2 regions of the Paenibacillus sp. FSL F4-0125 genome follow, and region 2 is predicted to be linked to the other one. Evidence: riboswitches for the same ligand, from Rfam matches in the RefSeq annotation. Region 2 holds a riboswitch; the other holds the start of a gene.
The links. Region 2 has a riboswitch for thiamine pyrophosphate ahead of NST74_RS12575 (ABC transporter ATP-binding protein). Riboswitches for the same ligand answer to the same signal wherever they lie in the genome.
Positions count from the first base shown of each region.

Region 1: it holds a riboswitch for thiamine pyrophosphate, as region 2 does, so the genes downstream of both, NST74_RS02055 (ABC transporter substrate-binding protein) here and NST74_RS12575 (ABC transporter ATP-binding protein) in region 2, are expected to answer to the same signal.

Region 1 is NZ_JBBOZJ010000001.1:453,374-461,810, reverse strand. Features, by position in the region: gene NST74_RS02070 (pyridoxamine 5'-phosphate oxidase family protein) at 135-554, opposite strand; gene NST74_RS02065 (MFS transporter) at 716-1,930, shown strand; gene NST74_RS02060 (hypothetical protein) at 2,011-3,462, shown strand; TPP riboswitch at 3,619-3,729, shown strand; gene NST74_RS02055 (ABC transporter substrate-binding protein) at 3,890-4,939, shown strand; gene NST74_RS02050 (thiamine-binding protein) at 5,611-5,904, shown strand; gene NST74_RS02045 (ABC transporter permease) at 5,901-6,662, shown strand; gene NST74_RS02040 (ABC transporter ATP-binding protein) at 6,679-7,533, shown strand; one part of gene NST74_RS02035 (IS3 family transposase) at 7,685-7,973, shown strand; one part of gene NST74_RS02035 (IS3 family transposase) at 7,973-8,437, shown strand, end outside.
Region 2 is NZ_JBBOZJ010000001.1:2,900,867-2,909,303, reverse strand. Features, by position in the region: gene NST74_RS12590 (amino acid ABC transporter ATP-binding protein) at 1-543, opposite strand, end outside; gene NST74_RS12585 (amino acid ABC transporter permease) at 557-1,225, opposite strand; gene NST74_RS12580 (amino acid ABC transporter substrate-binding protein) at 1,277-2,113, opposite strand; TPP riboswitch at 2,233-2,336, shown strand; gene NST74_RS12575 (ABC transporter ATP-binding protein) at 2,668-3,366, shown strand; gene NST74_RS12570 (ABC transporter permease) at 3,356-4,120, shown strand; gene NST74_RS12565 (ABC transporter substrate-binding protein) at 4,117-5,139, shown strand; gene thiM (hydroxyethylthiazole kinase) at 5,180-5,974, shown strand; gene thiD (bifunctional hydroxymethylpyrimidine kinase/phosphomethylpyrimidine kinase) at 6,001-6,828, shown strand; gene thiE (thiamine phosphate synthase) at 6,818-7,474, shown strand; gene NST74_RS12545 (pseudouridine synthase) at 7,455-8,147, opposite strand; gene NST74_RS12540 (DUF3934 family protein) at 8,262-8,437, opposite strand, start outside.

The DNA of each region.
Region 1 (8,437 bases), 2.4 Mb from region 2:
CCCCTGAGAAATTACGTAAAAAGTTGAAGTCATTATAACATGTTTTAACAGGTCACTCAGGGACTTATCTTTTAAAAAAGCCCTCCTAAACCCGTGGGGGATAGGAAGGCTTTCGGAATCGATTTTAAATTGGTTTAGGGAGTCCACACGCCGTGCTCTTTATTACTGCCAACATACTCAATACGCGTTGGAGTAAGTTCAAGAATCACATAATTAGGGTCATCAGGCCCAGTAAACCATGGCTCCAGCTCTTTGTTCCACACCTTTGTGCGCAGCCCTTCGTCCTTAGAAACGGCAACGGTGGCTTCAATTTCAAGCACGTCTTTGCTTCCGCCTGACTCATATCCAAGCAGTAGAAAAGCATTTGGATTATTCGATAATTCCTCCACCTTATGAGTTTTGCGATTCGTAGCTAAATAAATCTTCAAACCCTCATGGAAAATGGCCATGTAACGTACTTTCGGCTTATTTCCTTCTTCGATCGTACCAAAGGAACCGAACTTGTTGTCATCCAATGCTCTAATAATGAGTTGCTCCAGTTGTTTGTTATCCATTACGTAAATCTCTCCCTTCAAGCATGTAAACAAAAGTTTATATATCCAAGCTCACCGTTTGGATTTATCATAACAATGGTGCTTATTATAATGTACCCTTCCGGTTCACATTGAATCCGACCTTACTCCATAAACTACTTTCAATATAAGGAGCTTACTTCGTGAAAAAACTGATCTGGATCGGCTGTCTTTCCTACTTTGTCATTGGCCTTGCTCATGTAGTGCTGGGATCTATTCTTCCCGTTCTGCTACAGCATTATGACCAAAATTATAGTGCCGGCGGGCAATTAATCTTTAGTCAATTCGCTGGTTTTTTGGCTGGTGTGCTTGTCTCTCCCCTACTCAATCGCCGTTTTGGGAAACGAGGAGGCATCATTATCGCCACCGCTCTTCTCCTGACTGCTGAGATTGCGTATGCTTTTCTACCCCCTTGGGAGTGGATGTATGTCATTGCTGTTGCGGCTGGCTTTGGTTTCGGTATGATCGAAGCCGTCATCGGCACCATCATTATCGGAGCTGTGACAGAAGGAACCGCGATTGCGATGAGCCGACTTGAAGTCCTATTTGGGATAGGAGCACTTGTAATGCCTCTTATCGCCAGTCCGCTCATTGCTACCGGAGCATGGAGATTGGCATTCCTAATTGTCGCTGGCTTCTCATTACTTTCCCTCATTCTCTGGGGAAGAGGCCATTTTGGGAATCTGCAGCCCATACTGGACGAGCGAGCACCTCGCAAAGTTTCAGCATCCGCACATTCCTCGCAGTCCAGCACACAGCTTCCGTATAAAGGGAAACAATGGATTCTGCTGGGCATCTTCATCCTTTTCTTCTTTCTTTATGTAGGTACGGAGATGAGTCTGGTCAACTTTATGCCCGCCATCTTTATCGCCAAGCTAGGGATGACAGAATCTGCGGCGGCGCTGACAGTCACTTTCTTTTGGCTAGCTATGTCTACGGGAAGATTGTTTGCTGGAGTGATTGCAGAGAAAATTTCTTACCGTGTATATATTTTAAGTAGCTGTTTACTGACCTTGTTACTGCTGGCTCTTTTTCCGTTCACAGATAATCGATTAGCTGCATTCATCGTAATTATGCTACTTGGGCTATTTATGTCCGGTATTTTCTCCATAGCTCTAGTCTTCTCCAGCAAGATGCTACCAGGAGCCGAAGAATCAACACCCAGCATAATGATCGCTGCTGGAGGTGTCGGTGGAGCTCTACTGCCCCTATTTATGGGCTGGTCTATGGACCATCTAAAAGTGGCACAAACTGCTGGGTTACTTGCCGGTTTTGCCGCCTTCTTGTTCTTGCTGAGCATTGCCGCATGGCGGTTCCAATCCAGACAAGCAGTACAAAGAAAGAGTTCCAGTATTTAGAATGTTAAAATGGTATCAACCTAATCCTTTTAGGGTAATGTCATCTATAAGCATATTCTGAGCACAAGGATGGACGATGAATGGATAAGCTTTCAACTGAGCCTTTATTACATACTGCGCTTATGCAGTTTATTTTTCCCTTTTCAATAAAAAAGGGCGATTCTAAGAAGCTTATCCAACAACTGCAGGATGATGGCTTCACACGTTTTTTTCTGGATAATAAAGAGTTAGAAAATGCCTATTACGGAGAAGACCACTGTGTTTCCCATGAACGGATGGAGCGCACTTATTTACCGTTTGCTGCACACATTCTTTTTCCACGCAAGAAGGACGTAGACTCTTTCCGCCGCTTTTCCAGAGTCAATAATCTGGACTGTATTCTAGAGATTCCTCAGCAGTCTATATTTTTTAAAATTCTCTCGACGGATATATTCATATGTCCTTTTCAGCTTGGATTTGTGACGATACGTGTCCAGCTTGAGGGGGATTCGATTCCCATTAGTATTGCACTGGAATTCGCGGACCGCTTCCGGACGCTTGAGAATACCTTCGTACAGGATGACTACACCTATATCCATTGTGGAGAACAGACCTATGAGATGGTAGAGGATTTTGTCTTCCGAAATCTGGTGAATGGACTGGAGCCTTTTCTGGATCACTCGGATATCAATGGGGCTTATTTCGAGACCCTTCCCTTTTTCGTAGATGAAAGAATGCAGGTGCAAGCCTTTTATGGCTTTCAGAATGAAGGAGATTCTGATGAGATTAGTGTAAATATACGCTATCGCGCCTCTCAGCTTGATGGCATTGATCTGAACGGGAAGCCCTATGCCAGTGCCAGCGATCCAGCGTATATTGCGAACTATTGTCATGAGCATTCCTATAATCGTTGGGGCCCAGACACGTATTATATGATGAATGAGCAGACCTTTTGCTGTCTAACCCGAGCTGAACCAAAGATCGCTGTTAGCCTGGCCAACCAGATGTACGGGCAATATTATTACGGATTTCTACTCAATATTTTCCACAAAATTGTTCTGCTCAAGCTGGCAAATATGCATTCCCGACTACGCATAAACCACGATTATGATGAGATCGACAATTTAATCTACTCGATTAATAAATTCTCGGCAAAGTTTTATTTCTTGGAGCTAATTTCACAGTCGCAAGGACGGGAGATTTTTCTTCAGCTGCGTAAAGTATACGGGAACGACGCTCTGTTCGAGGAAGTAAAAGAAACCTTGACTGACCTGTTTCAGTATCAAGATAAGTTCCAGTCGAAGCGCCGGGATAATCTGCTGATGATCCTCACTGTATTTACGGTGGTAAGTGGGATTTATGGCATGAATCAAGTCATTGACGATCTGGATGGAAAGATTGAATGGAGTAAGATGGTTAGCTATTCCCCCTTTGAGTTTCTTGCTCTTTTCGTGATTATGAGCGGGATCATGGTCAGTGTTGTCCTTACGCTAGGTGCTCTGGTTACTGAGCTTAAGCGGCGTCATCGTAAGAAACATAAGGATCTGGATTAATGAAATCAGACAGATAAATTTGAAAAATCTAGGAACGTGCTACTAGACATTCCGAGAACAGCCGTCTATAATACACCGTATGCGAGAAATATAAGACATAAAGTATAGATGAAAGCTTATACTTACTTATATTTCACGTGGAAATACCCGTTAACTTCATAGAACCAGGGGTGCTGGAATTGGCCGGCTGAGATTGTATCCCACAAGATACTGACCCTTATACCTGATCTGGATAATGCCAGCGTAGGAATCGCCAATTGGTTTTGGTCCCTGTGACCTTTACTAACCTTGCGCCAAGCCAGCGTCCCGATCACTCGGGACGCTTTTTTTGTGTAGATCACAAAAGATGTAGAAGAAATGTACATACTACACTTTACGGTTCATGTTGGATGACGGGATCTGGCAACCTTAAAGGAGAGAAGAAGACATGCAAGTCAAGAAAGCACTCATGCTAAGCCTCACCTGTATGCTCATTCTTGCGATTGCCGGATGCGGCAGCAACAATGGGAATACAGCCGGAAACAAAGGAAATGCTGCTGATTCGAATGCAGCGACCGGATCAAATGCTCCGAAAGAGCTTACCAAAGTTAAGGTTGCACTGGATTGGACACCGAATACGAACCACACCGGTCTATACGTAGCCAAGGATCTTGGTTATTACGCGGAAGAAGGTCTGGATGTAGAAATCGTTCAACCTGGCGCAGCGGGTTCTGATACTATGGTTACCTCTGGCGAAGCCGCTTTTGGGATCAGCGCTCAGGAAGGATTGACTCTAGCTCGTCTACAAGGCGTTCCCCTTGTCTCGATTGCAGCCATTATTCAGCATAATACTTCGGGATTCGCCGCTCCAGTAGACCGCAATATCAAATCACCAAAAGATTTTGAGGGTAAAACCTACGGCGGTTGGGGCTCTCCTGCTGAAGAAGCAGCCATGAAGGCGATCATGGACCCTGTTGGTGGCGATGTGAAAAAGGTGAAGCTAATCAGTATTGGTGAAGCTGACTATTTTACCGCAGTCAAACGTGACATTGATTTCGCTTGGATCTTCTACGCTTGGACCGGTATTGAAGCCGAACTGCGTGGTGAGCCTCTGGATATGCTCTACTTGAAGGATTATGCGCCTCAGCTTGATTATTACACCCCTGTGCTGACCACGAGTGAGAAGCAGATTTCTGAGAATCCAGATTTGGTGAAGGCTTTCCTGAAAGCCACATCCAAAGGTTATCAGTATGCCATTGATCATCCGGAAGAGGCTGCCGCTACATTATCCAAGGCTGTGCCTGACCTTGATGCCGAGCTTGTCCTAGCCAGCCAGAAATGGCTCAGCCCGAAATACAAAGACGATGCACCCCGCTGGGGCGAGCAAAAAACCGAGGTCTGGCAGAATTACGGCGACTGGATGTATGATCTGAAGCTGCTGGATAAACCGCTGGATGCAGCTAGTGCATTCACCAATGACTTTTTACCGGCGGAGTAGACCGCACTTCCCAAGTTGGTTCAAGATTCGAAGCCGAATCTGCTTCCTGAATTACTTCGTTATCAAAGTTGGCTTTTTGAACTTACCTATTTCAATGAGAGTTCAAAAAGTCAGCTTTCAGAACCAAGAAGGTTGAGCGTTACTTGAGGAAGGAGGAACGGAGCGTAGTGATGTGCTACGTGAGTATCGGACTTCCCAAGTTCGTTCAAGATTCGACGTCGAATCTACTTCCTGAAAACACTTCGTTATCAAAGTTGGCTTTTTGAACTTACCTATTTCAATGAGAGTTCAAAAAGTCAGCTTTCAGAACCAAGAAGGTTGAACGTTACTTGAGGAAGGAGGAACGGAGCGTAGTGATGTGCTACGTGAGTACCGGACTTCCCAAGTTCGTTCAAGATTCGACGTCGAATCTACTTCCTGAAAACACTTCGTTATCAAAGTTGGCTTTTTGAACTTACCTATTTCAATGAGAGTTCAAAAAGTCAGCTTTCAGAACCAAGAAGGTTGAACGTTACTTGAGGAAGGAGGAACGGAGCGTAGTGATGTGCTACGTGAGTACCGGACTTCCCAAGTTCGTTCAAGATTCGATGCCGAATCTACTTCCTGAAAACACTTCGTTATCAAAGTTGGCTTTTTGAACTTACCTATACAAATTGAGAGGATTGATTATTGTGGCTAACACATTGCTAAGCATTCAAGTAATTCCTAAGACTCCAAACAATGAGGACTCCATCCCATACGTAGATAAAGCGATTGAAGTTATTCAAAAATCCGGTGTTAAACATCAGGTGAATCCACTGGAAACTACTATGGAAGGTGAACTGAGCGAGCTCCTGGAGGTTGTACGTCAAATGCAGGAGGCGCTGATCGAAGCAGGTAGTCCAAGCGTGATCTCCCAAATCAAAATCGCTCATAACCCTAACGGAATCAGCATGGATAAATTGACGGAGAAATATCGGCCGTGAGATCGACCTGGAAGCTAATATGGCCGCCCCTTGTGGCGGTCGTCTTCTTTTTAACCGTATGGCAGTTATCTGTTTCTCTATTCCATATCGAATCCTGGATTCTGCCGAGTCCTGCTGATATTGCTCGCGAATCCACAAGTAATGCCTCAGGTCTCTGGGCTCATACGATGGCTACGCTCCGACTCACATTAATCGGTTTTCCTATTGGTACAGGTGTAGGCTTGATCGTTGCGCTACTTTTGCATCTTTTACCTTGGGCTAGACGGGCTTTTTATCCACTCATTATTCTGAGTCAAAATGTTCCCTCTATCGCACTCGGACCACTGCTTATCATCTGGTTTGGCTTCGGCCTTTTGCCCAAAATCGTGCTGATTACACTGGTATGCTTCTTCCCGGTAGCTGTCGCTGCAATGGGAGGCTTGTCTCAAAGTGATCAGGTCATGATGAATTATATGAAAATGGCGGGCGCAAGCAAGTGGCAAATCTTCACCAAGCTGGAGCTTCCATCTTCTATCCCGGCACTATTTTCCGGTGTGAAAATATCAGCTACCTATGCGGTTATGGGAGCCGTGGTCGCTGAGTGGATTGGCGCGGATAAAGGGATTGGCTATTATATGCTCCTGCAAAAATCGGCTTACCGTACGGATCGGATGTTTGTCGCTATTGTTATTATTGTCCTCCTTAGTCTTGTACTTTTTGCGATTATCGCCTTGCTCGAAAAATGGTTAGTTCGCTGGAAACCGCGCCGTAACTCATAGAAAGGAAGATGCCTGTATGTCTCAAGCGACGCAAATAGAGCAAAGAACAACTGAAATCATAAGCTCTCCTGAAGCTCATACTGCACCACCTGCTCTTGAAGTAAGCGGCATCTCCAAGTCCTTCACCCATCGTCGCCGCGAGACGAACGTGCTGAACAACGTTTCTCTTAAGGTAGAGCAGCAAGAGTTCGTTTCAATCGTCGGTCCTTCCGGCTGTGGAAAAAGCACCTTATTCCATATGATCGGCGGTCTTGTGAAGCCAGATGCGGGAACGATCCGCATGAACGGCAAGGTCGTTACAGGTCAACGCGGTGAAATCAGTTATATGCCGCAGCAGCCTGCGCTTTTTCCTTGGCGAACGATTGAAGATAATGTACTTCTAGCCGGGGAAATTAAAGGCGCTCTGCAGGATGGAGCTCGTGAAGAAGCACGCCAGTGGCTCGCCAAGGTTGGCTTGAATGGATTCGAACAGGCTTATCCGCATATGCTGTCTGGTGGGATGCAGCAGCGTGCTGCTTTTCTCAGAGCATTGCTGGCTCCGCAGGAGTTGATGCTGCTCGATGAACCTTTCAGCGCACTGGATGCACTAACTCGCAGTGAAATGCAGCGCTGGCTGCTGGAGCTGTGGGAGGAGAATCGCCGCTCCGTGCTATTCATCACCCACAACATCGAAGAAGCGTTGCTGCTCTCGAATCGTATTTATGTATTCTCGGGTCGCCCCGGCTCCATCCTGCATACTGTTGACGTGCCATTTCCACGGCCACGCCGCGATGAGATTACGGATTCCCCGGACTTCCTTAAACTCAAACGCCAGCTGTCACAGTGGATGCGAGAAGAACAGGCTAAAAGCGGGAAGCAGCTTTTTGAATAGAGGCGCTCCGCTCACTATAAACGAGAAATCAAACAAAGAACCGCCCGGGCTTCAATGGGACTGACCCCATAACGTGAGACAAATCAAAACACCTTCAAAAGAATGGAACCTTGTCGTAAGATAAGGAGATCATCTTGGAGGTGTTTTTGCATTGGCAACCAGAGTAAGTTATCCCGTGGAAATAAAGATGAAAGCTATAGAAATGAGATTAGCAGGCGTACCTGTGAAAGAGGTTATGGAGCAGCTCGGAATACGGAATAAGACACAGCTAAAGACATGGATGAGATGGAATCGAAATGGTGAACGGCATCGTTTGCAGCAGCCGGTGGGTAAACAGTACAGCTATGGAAAAGGTCCGGAGGACTCTTCGGAGCTCGAAAGAGTAAAGGCAGAGAACCGATTCTTAAAACAACAATTAGAACTGCTAAAAAAGTACGAGGAGTTGGAGAGGAGGTGGAACCAGAGGCCGTTATTGCCTGGATCGAATCCATTCGAAACGAAGTGACGGTGTCTGAGGCTTGTAGATGGCTCGGAATCGCAAGAACGACTTACTACCGCTGGAAAGCAGCTGTGGGGACAAAGCATACAGACAAAGTGGTGGAGAAAATCCGGGAGCTTTGCATCCGTCATAAATTCCGCTACGGGTACCGGAAAATCACGGCGCTCCTTCGGATAGAGCAGAGTATAAATCACAAGCGAGTCCAGCGGATCATGCAGTGTGAGGGGCTTCAGTGCCGCGTGAGGATGAAAAAACGAAAGGTGACTGGGCAATCTGTACACTCCTTTGAAAATCTGCTCAAGCGACAGTTTCATGCAGAAGCACCTCTGCAAAAACTCGTCACGGACATTACCTATTTGCCATTTGGCGGGAAGATGTTGTACTTCTCCAGCATTCTAGACTTGT
Region 2 (8,437 bases):
CACTTCCCCCACCAACTCAGGATCGAGCGCCGAGGTGGGTTCATCGAACAATAGCACCTCTGGATCTACTGCCATAGCACGAGCGATGGCAACCCGTTGCTGCTGACCACCTGACAGTTGGTGCGGATAAGCATCCGCTTTGTCTGCCAAACCTACTTTACTTAACAACTGAAGGGCACGTCCGCGTGCTTCATCCTTGGATCGTTTCTGAACAGTCACTTGTCCCTCCATCACATTGCCAAGTGCAGTCATATGCGGAAAAAGATTATAGGATTGAAAGACCATTCCTGTTTTTTGACGTAACGCCAAAATGGACTTCTGCGGGATTTTCTTGTTTTCCGAGAAATTAATTTTAATATCGCTGAGTGATAAGCTTCCTTGATCAGGGACTTCAAGCAGATTAAAACAGCGTAAAAGCGTTGTTTTGCCAGAGCCTGATGGGCCTATAATGACCAGAACCTTACCAAGTTCCATCCTGAGATCAAGACCCTTTAATACCTGCAGCTCACCGAAGGATTTATGCAAATTAAGTATTTCAATCATCATAGTCCCTCCTTTAGCTCGCAGAGAAACGACTCAGTCGTTTCTCCAAGTAATTTTGCAGTGCTGACAACACTGAGCAAAATAGTAAGTAGAACAACCCTGCTTCGCAGTAGATCAACAGTGGCTCATAGGTGGTGGAAGCAACCTGCTGTGCTGTTCTAAACATCTCCGTATAAGTAATGGTCGCTGCCAGAGAAGTGTCTTTGACCAAGCTAATGAAGGAATTCGATAACGGCGGTATAGAGACACGGGCAGCTTGTGGAAGAATAATGCGTCGAAGCGCTTGCGCACGAGTCATCCCAACGGAGAAGGCCGCTTCCCACTGACCTTTATGTATCGACAGGATAGCAGCACGTACAATTTCAGATGAATAAGCCCCAACACTAAGTGTAAACCCAATGGTCGCGGCTATAAATGGGTCTAGTACAATGCCAACTGCGGGCAAACCATAGAAAATAATAAATAATTGTACTAACAATGGGGTTCCGCGAATGACCCATACATAAAAACGAGCGATTAGCATCGGAAGTACCCATGGGGATAGACGAGCCAGTGCAGTTAAAATCGCTATTATCAGTCCCAGTACAAAGGATATCAATGCTAAAGGAATGGTAAAAGCCACCCCCGCTTTTAACAGGGGTAGCAGTGAATCTAAAAAAATTTGTATTTTGCGGTCATCCATTTTCAGACATCCTTTTTAGCTCCAGGCTAGTTTAGCATCTGAAACCTTGAATTATTTTGAAACGTCAGCACCAAAGTATTTCTCAGAAATCTTTAAATAAGTTCCATCGCTCTTCATTTCAATAATTGCATCACTAACTGCCTTTACCAAGTCGTCGTTTCCTTTTAGGAATACAGCGGCACTTTCCGAACCATTAGGAATCTCATCCACCACTTTAATTTTCACTTCAGACTTCTGCTTTTTCAGGTCCAGATAAGACAATCCATCATTTACCGTTGCATCAATGCGGCCTGAGGTCAGTAAATCCACCGCTTGATTGAAGCCGTCTACAGCAACGATTTCAGCACCGTTCTCACGGGCGATTTCGGATAGATTACTGGTCAGAGATTGTCCTGATTTTTTACCCTTAAGATCCGCAAATGCTTTAATATCCTCATTGTTTTCACTCACAATCAATACCGCTTTAGATACGATGTATGGCTCAGAGAAATCATATTTCGCTTTACGCTCTTCATTAATGGATACTTCGTTAAAAATAACATCAAACCGCTTAGCGTCCAATCCGGCAAAGAGACCGTCCCACTGTGTCTCAGAAAATTCAGGGTCAACACCGAGACGCTTTGCTACTTCCTCTGCAATTTCTACGTCAAAACCAGTCAGTTTTCCCGATGCATCGTGATACGTAAAGGGTGCATAGGTTCCTTCGGTTCCTATCCGTAATTTGCCGCTCGCTTTAACAGCTTCCAAGCTATTTTTCGCAGTTGCAGCAGTTCCGCCATTCGTTCCAGCTGAAGAGTTCTTGGAAGTATCGGTATTCGAATTATTGCCGCACCCCGCTACAAACACCACGGTTAACACCATTAGAATAGTTAAACTGAGTTTTTTCATTATAGAATCCCCTCTCTTTACCCTTATATTGCCCATTCTTATAATAATTCTTCATAATATCCTCTCTTTACATCTCAGAAAGTTATGGTATATTTATAAACAAATTAAATATGGACCTGTTATTTCACTAGGGGAGTCGGCCGACTGAGACGGAGCTTTAAGCTTCGGACCCTTGGAACCTGATCTGGATCATACCAGCGGAGGGAAGTGGAGCAGAATTTTCATCCCATGCATTTTTTAGTCTTCCTATGCAGAATGAACTTTTTGACCCATTTGTTTCCCTCCGGAAATGAATGGGTCTTTATTTGTTTACTTTTAAATACAAAACTTAGGTATATGCTTTCGTTGCGAGTTTTGTACGAAGTTCCTCAAGAAGCTATGCTATACAAAACTTAGGCATATGCTTTCGTTGCGAGTTTTGTACGAACTTCCTCAAGAAGCTATGCTATACAAAACTTTTAGGAGGTTCGATCATCACGACAATCCTATCCATTCAAGACTTAGCCTACTCTTTTCCTGAGTCTAAACAGCTCCCTGTATTTGCAAACTTAACCATGGATATTAAGCAAGGCGAGTTTGTCGCTGTTATCGGGGCTAGCGGATGCGGAAAAAGCACGCTTTTCAAAACCATAGCAGGCTTGCTAGAACCCACTCATGGAAAAATAATGATTCATTCAGGTCGGCCAGCGGCATCTACTCGCTTAGGTCAGATCGCATACATGCCGCAGCAGGATTTGCTATTACCATGGAGAACGGTGCTCGACAACTGCCTTTTACCCTGGGAAATTAAGCCAAGGTCCACTAAACAACAGACAATTTCACACATTCGAGACCTGCTGTCACGCTTCGGTTTAGTTGATGTTGAGAAGGCATACCCTCATGAGCTATCCGGTGGTATGAAACAGCGGGTCGCATTTCTGCGCACGCTAGTAGCTGGCGGCGGTGGCAGTCTTATGCTGCTAGATGAACCGTTTGGAGCGCTCGACGCTATGACCAAACGTGAGATACACCGTTGGTTGTTAGAGCTTTGGGATGAACTGAACCAAACAGTGATGCTCATCACCCATGATCTCGAAGAAGCACTATTACTAAGCGATCGGATTTATTTAATGTCTGGAGGCGCACATAGCGAATTACAGGAGATCGTTGTTGATTTGCCGAGGCCAAGACATTACAAAATGAACTATGAACCCCGTTTTACAGCATTGCGGGAAGAGTTGGAGCGGAGACTGTATGCAGCCCATGCCTTTTAAAAAACAACTAGACAATTATGGCCCCTTCATTTTACTAGTGTTGTTCGTTGTTGCGATCTGGGAATCTGCTGTTCGTCTTCACTGGATTCCAGCTTTTATCCTCCCTGCTCCTTCTGCAATAGGTATCGCATTGATCGAGCATAAGCAATTACTCGGACAGCATTTATTGGCGACGCTGCAGGAAATATTAGTAGGTTTTGTACTTTCGGTTTTCTGTGGTGCATTGCTGGGTACTGGAATGTTCTTATTTCGACCGCTTGAAAAGGCCATCTATCCTTTCCTTATTATCAGTCAAACGATCCCATTAATTGCGCTATCCCCCATTTTTATTATGTGGTTCGGATATACGCTGTGGAGCAAAGTCGCTGTAGTTTTTCTGACTGCTTTTTTTCCAGTCGTTGTGAGTACATATGATGGGCTTCGTACAAGTGGTCAGGCATATAAGGATTTATTATTAACCTTTGGTGCAAACCGCTGGCAACTGCTTACAAAAACACAAATCCCGCTGGCGCTGCCCTCTTTTTTCTCAGGACTAAAGCTATCCATTGTGTACTGTGTAATTGGAGCAACCATCGGCGAATGGCTCGGCGGCAGCAAAGGACTCGGTTACTTTAGCCGAAGAATGGCTGGGAATATGCAAAGTGACGAAATGTTCGCCGCAGTATTTCTGTTGTCCGCGCTCGGTGTGACGCTGTTTCTGATGATAGCTCTGCTAGAAGCATTTTTTTTAAAGAAAAGAGGATCTAATCGATGAATACATTAATCATTCAAAAAAAATGGCTTATACCCTTATATCTCATCAGTTTTGTCCTAATCTTAAGCAGCTGCGGAAATACATCCAAAGTAAGTAATTCTTCAAATAGCGAAAACAAACAAACGCACAAGCTGACAATCATGCTCGATTGGTATCCCAATGCCGTTCACTCATTTTTATATGCGGCTGAGCAAAATGGTTATTTCCAAGAGGAAGGTCTGGATGTAGAGATCCAAATGCCGGCAGACACCAATGATGCACTAAAGCTTGTAGCAGCGAATCAAGTTGATTTAGCGCTTAGTTATCAGCCTCAGGTGCTTATGGCACGTAGTGAGAAGATTCCAGTACGTTCGATTGCAGCGATTGTAAGGCATCCGCTTAATCATTTAATGGTGCCTCAGTCCGGAGATATCCAAAGTCCTAAAGACCTTACAGGTAAACAAATTGGGTATTCTTCCATCCCACTTTATGAAGCCATGATTCGTACAATGATCCAGAACGACGGGGGTGACCCTAACGCCAGTAAACTAATCGATGTAGGCTTCGACCTTATTCCAGCCATTGCGACCGGGCAGGTAGATGCCATTATTGGCGGGTTCATTAACCACGAACAATTAATTCTCGAAAAAGAAGGGCATCCCGTTCACTCGTTTAATCCCACAGACTTCGGAGTACCCGATTATTACGAGCTAGTCCTTGTCGCCAGCGAGCAAGGGGTACAAAATTCTGAGTCCTACTTCAAAAAGTTTCTAAGCGCCATTACAAAAGGACAACAATTTGTACAGGATAACCCGGAAAAAGCGTTAAAGTTACTGCTTGCACACGAAGATGCGACCTCTCCACTAGATAAGGAAATAGAAGAAAAGAGCATGGAGATTCTTCTGCCTCTAATGAATGCAGGTGACCAAAATTTTGGTTATCAAGAGCCAACGTCTTGGGAAAAGGTACGACAGTGGCTATCCGACAATGATTTACTGTCTACCGACATCAAGGCTGAGGATGCTTTTATCAATCTTTAACCATTAGCTATTTGCTCATTAAACTTGAGGAGGAAATATCATGAGTTATCTATCCAAAGTACGGGAATCCAATCCACTGGTCCACAATATCACCAATATCGTCGTAGCCAACTTCTCAGCAAACGGGCTTTTGGCGCTCGGTGCCTCACCCTTTATGGCGGATGCTCACGAAGAAGTGGTGGATATCGCCGCATTTTCAGCTGCAGTAGTACTAAATATCGGCACACTGAATGACTATGCCATTCAATCCATGGTGCTCGCAGGACAATCTGCGAATAAGCACGGGGTTCCCTTAGTTCTTGATCCAGTAGGTGCGGGAGCAACTTCATATAGAACAGCTGTCACTCAAAAGCTAGTGAATGAGATGCAAATTACCGCTCTGCGTGGGAATGTGGCTGAAGTTGCCAATGTAATTGGTGAAAGCTGGTCTATTAAAGGGGTGGATGCAGGCGAAGGGGATGGCGATGTAGTCGTCTTAGCTGAGACTGCCGCGCGGAAGTTAGGTTGTGTAGTTATCATCACCGGAAAAGACGATGTTATCACCAATGGAGTTAACACCTACATTACTAGCAACGGTCACCCTATTCTAACGAAAGTAACGGGAACCGGATGTCTGCTTAGTGCAGTAGTCGGGGCATTTCTAGCGGTAAGTGAAGGGGCATCTCTTGCGGCCGCAGTGGAAGCCATCTCATTCTATGGAGTAGCTGCTGAAATTTCCGCTGAACTAACTACTGGCAAAGGTCCGGGGAGCTTTCAAATGGAGTTCCTTAATCAATTGAGTTTGGTCACACCTGAAACGTATAAAGAGAAATCAATAATCAAGCAACTCAGATAACGACATACAAAGGAGTGAACGTAATCATGATATCCAAAGCTTTAACCATAGCCGGCTCGGATAGCGGCGGCGGAGCAGGGATTCAGGCAGATCTAAAAACCTTTCAAGAACTTGCTGTATACGGCATGTCCGCACTAACAGCTGTGACAGCCCAGAACACATTAGGTGTTCAAGGCGTATTTCCGTTATCACTGCAAGCTATTACTCAGCAGCTTGATTCCATTGGGCTTGATCTGAAGCCCGATGCTGTGAAGACAGGGATGCTTTTTAATAGTGACATCATTCGAGTCGCAGCAGAGAAGGTCCAGCAATACGGCTGGCGTAATCTTGTAGTTGATCCAGTCATGGTTGCTAAAGGCGGTTCTACACTCCTACAACAAGAAGCTGTCCAGTCCTTAATCAAACATCTTCTCCCGCTAGCCTTAGTGACGACGCCTAATATTCCAGAGGCTGAAATGATTACGAACATGAGCATCAGTACAATCGACGATCGTAAAGAAGCGGCCACAATCATCCATGCCATGGGCTCTAGTTATGTAGTGCTAAAAGGTGGGCATGATACCGCGACTAAAGCTGTTGTAGATCTCCTATATGATGGTCACGAGTTCATCTTTATGGAGAGTGAACGAATTCAGACCAGGCACACACATGGTACAGGCTGTACTTTTTCAGCAGCAGTTACTGCCGAGCTTGCTAAGGGTAAATCTGTTCCTGAAGCTATAAACATAGCAAAGGCTTTTATACAAGCTGCGATTGAAGACGAGCTGGGCATAGGGGCTGGACATGGTCCGACAAATCATTTTGCTTATCAGAATAGATTGCGAGGGATGAACCTTGAAGCGAATAGACAGTGATCAACTACGGGATTTATTAAAAGTCTATTTCATTATGGGTAGCGTGAATTGTCAGATAGCCCCAGCCAAAGTACTAAAAGAAGCCGTCGCTGGAGGCATAACGATGTTTCAATTTCGTGAAAAAGGTACCGGGGCATTAACTGCAGAGGTTAGATTTAATTTAGGAAGACGGCTCCAAAAAATATGTCGTGCTAACGGAGTGCCTTTTATCGTTAATGACGATATTGATCTAGCCATCGCCCTTGATGCGGACGGCATTCATGTAGGACAAGAGGACACCCCTGCCCTAGCGATTAGGCAACTGCTTGGAGAAGATAAGATCATTGGTGTGTCCGCTCATTCGCTCAGCGAAGCGCAGCAGGCCATAGCAGATGGAGCCGATTATCTAGGCATTGGACCTGTTTATCCTACCTCTTCCAAAGACGATGCCCAAGCCGTTCGAGGCACATTAGTTATTGAGGAAATAAGAAACAGCGGCATTACGATTCCTTTGGTCGGTATAGGAGGCATCACGGTGCACAATGCAGCTCCGGTATTAGCTGCAGGTGCGGACGGTATCTCCGTGATCTCAGCGATTGCAGGCGCTGAAGACATCGCCTTAGCAGCCAGAGGATTTATTCACGAAGTTAATTTAAGCGGGACATAAGCTCACTTAGCTCTTCACCGCTCAAAGGACGCCACTGTCCTCGCTCCAAACCATCAATCGTTATATTCATGATTCTTATTCGCTCTAGTTTAAGTACTCTATATCCTAACTCCTTGCACATTCTGCGTATTTGCAGATTAAGGCCTTGAGTTAGGATAATTCTAAACTGACATTCCGCGGTCCGAAAGACCTCGCAAGGTTTAGTTGTAACGCCAAGAATGTCTACACCACTAGACATTGCATTTACGAACTCTGGCGTTATCGGCTTGTCAACATGAACTACATACTCTTTTTCGTGTCCATTCTCGGAACGCATCATTTTGTTTACGATATCTCCATCGTTGGTTAACAGAATGAGGCCTTCCGAGTTTTTATCTAATCTCCCGATCGCAAAAATCCTTGAAGGATATCCTACAAAATCTATAATATTCCCTGCTACATTTGGGGCAGCTGTACAGGTGATACCGATCGGCTTGTTCAGAGCGAGATATACCGGCTCCCCTTTGCTGGTTGTTATGGGCTCTCCATCAATCCATACGATGTCTTCTGGCTCTATAAGAATATTTGCCTCACAGACAACGCCATTCACACTGATCCGGCCTGCAGCAATTAATCGTTTCGTTTCCCTTCTGGAACAGAAGCCTGTTTCGCTTATATATTTATCAATTCTCACTAATGATCCTACTTTCCATCTGATACTGACACTTGCTTATATCCATAAAAAAACACCTGATTTTAACGATCAAAATCAGATGTTAACTTTCAGGAATAACCTAGTTTAAGGGAGCTATTTCGTGCTTCCACTTTTTTTCACGTTATTGCCCTTGCTTCCATTTGCATCTTTAGCGCCTGGACCCGTGGTTGGGGCACCTTTTGCAGGTTTAACTGGTTTTGCTGTTTTGTTCCAGCGTGTCCAGCCTTTACTCCCCGTACCTCTGCCCGTGCCGCCACCTTTACTTTTTG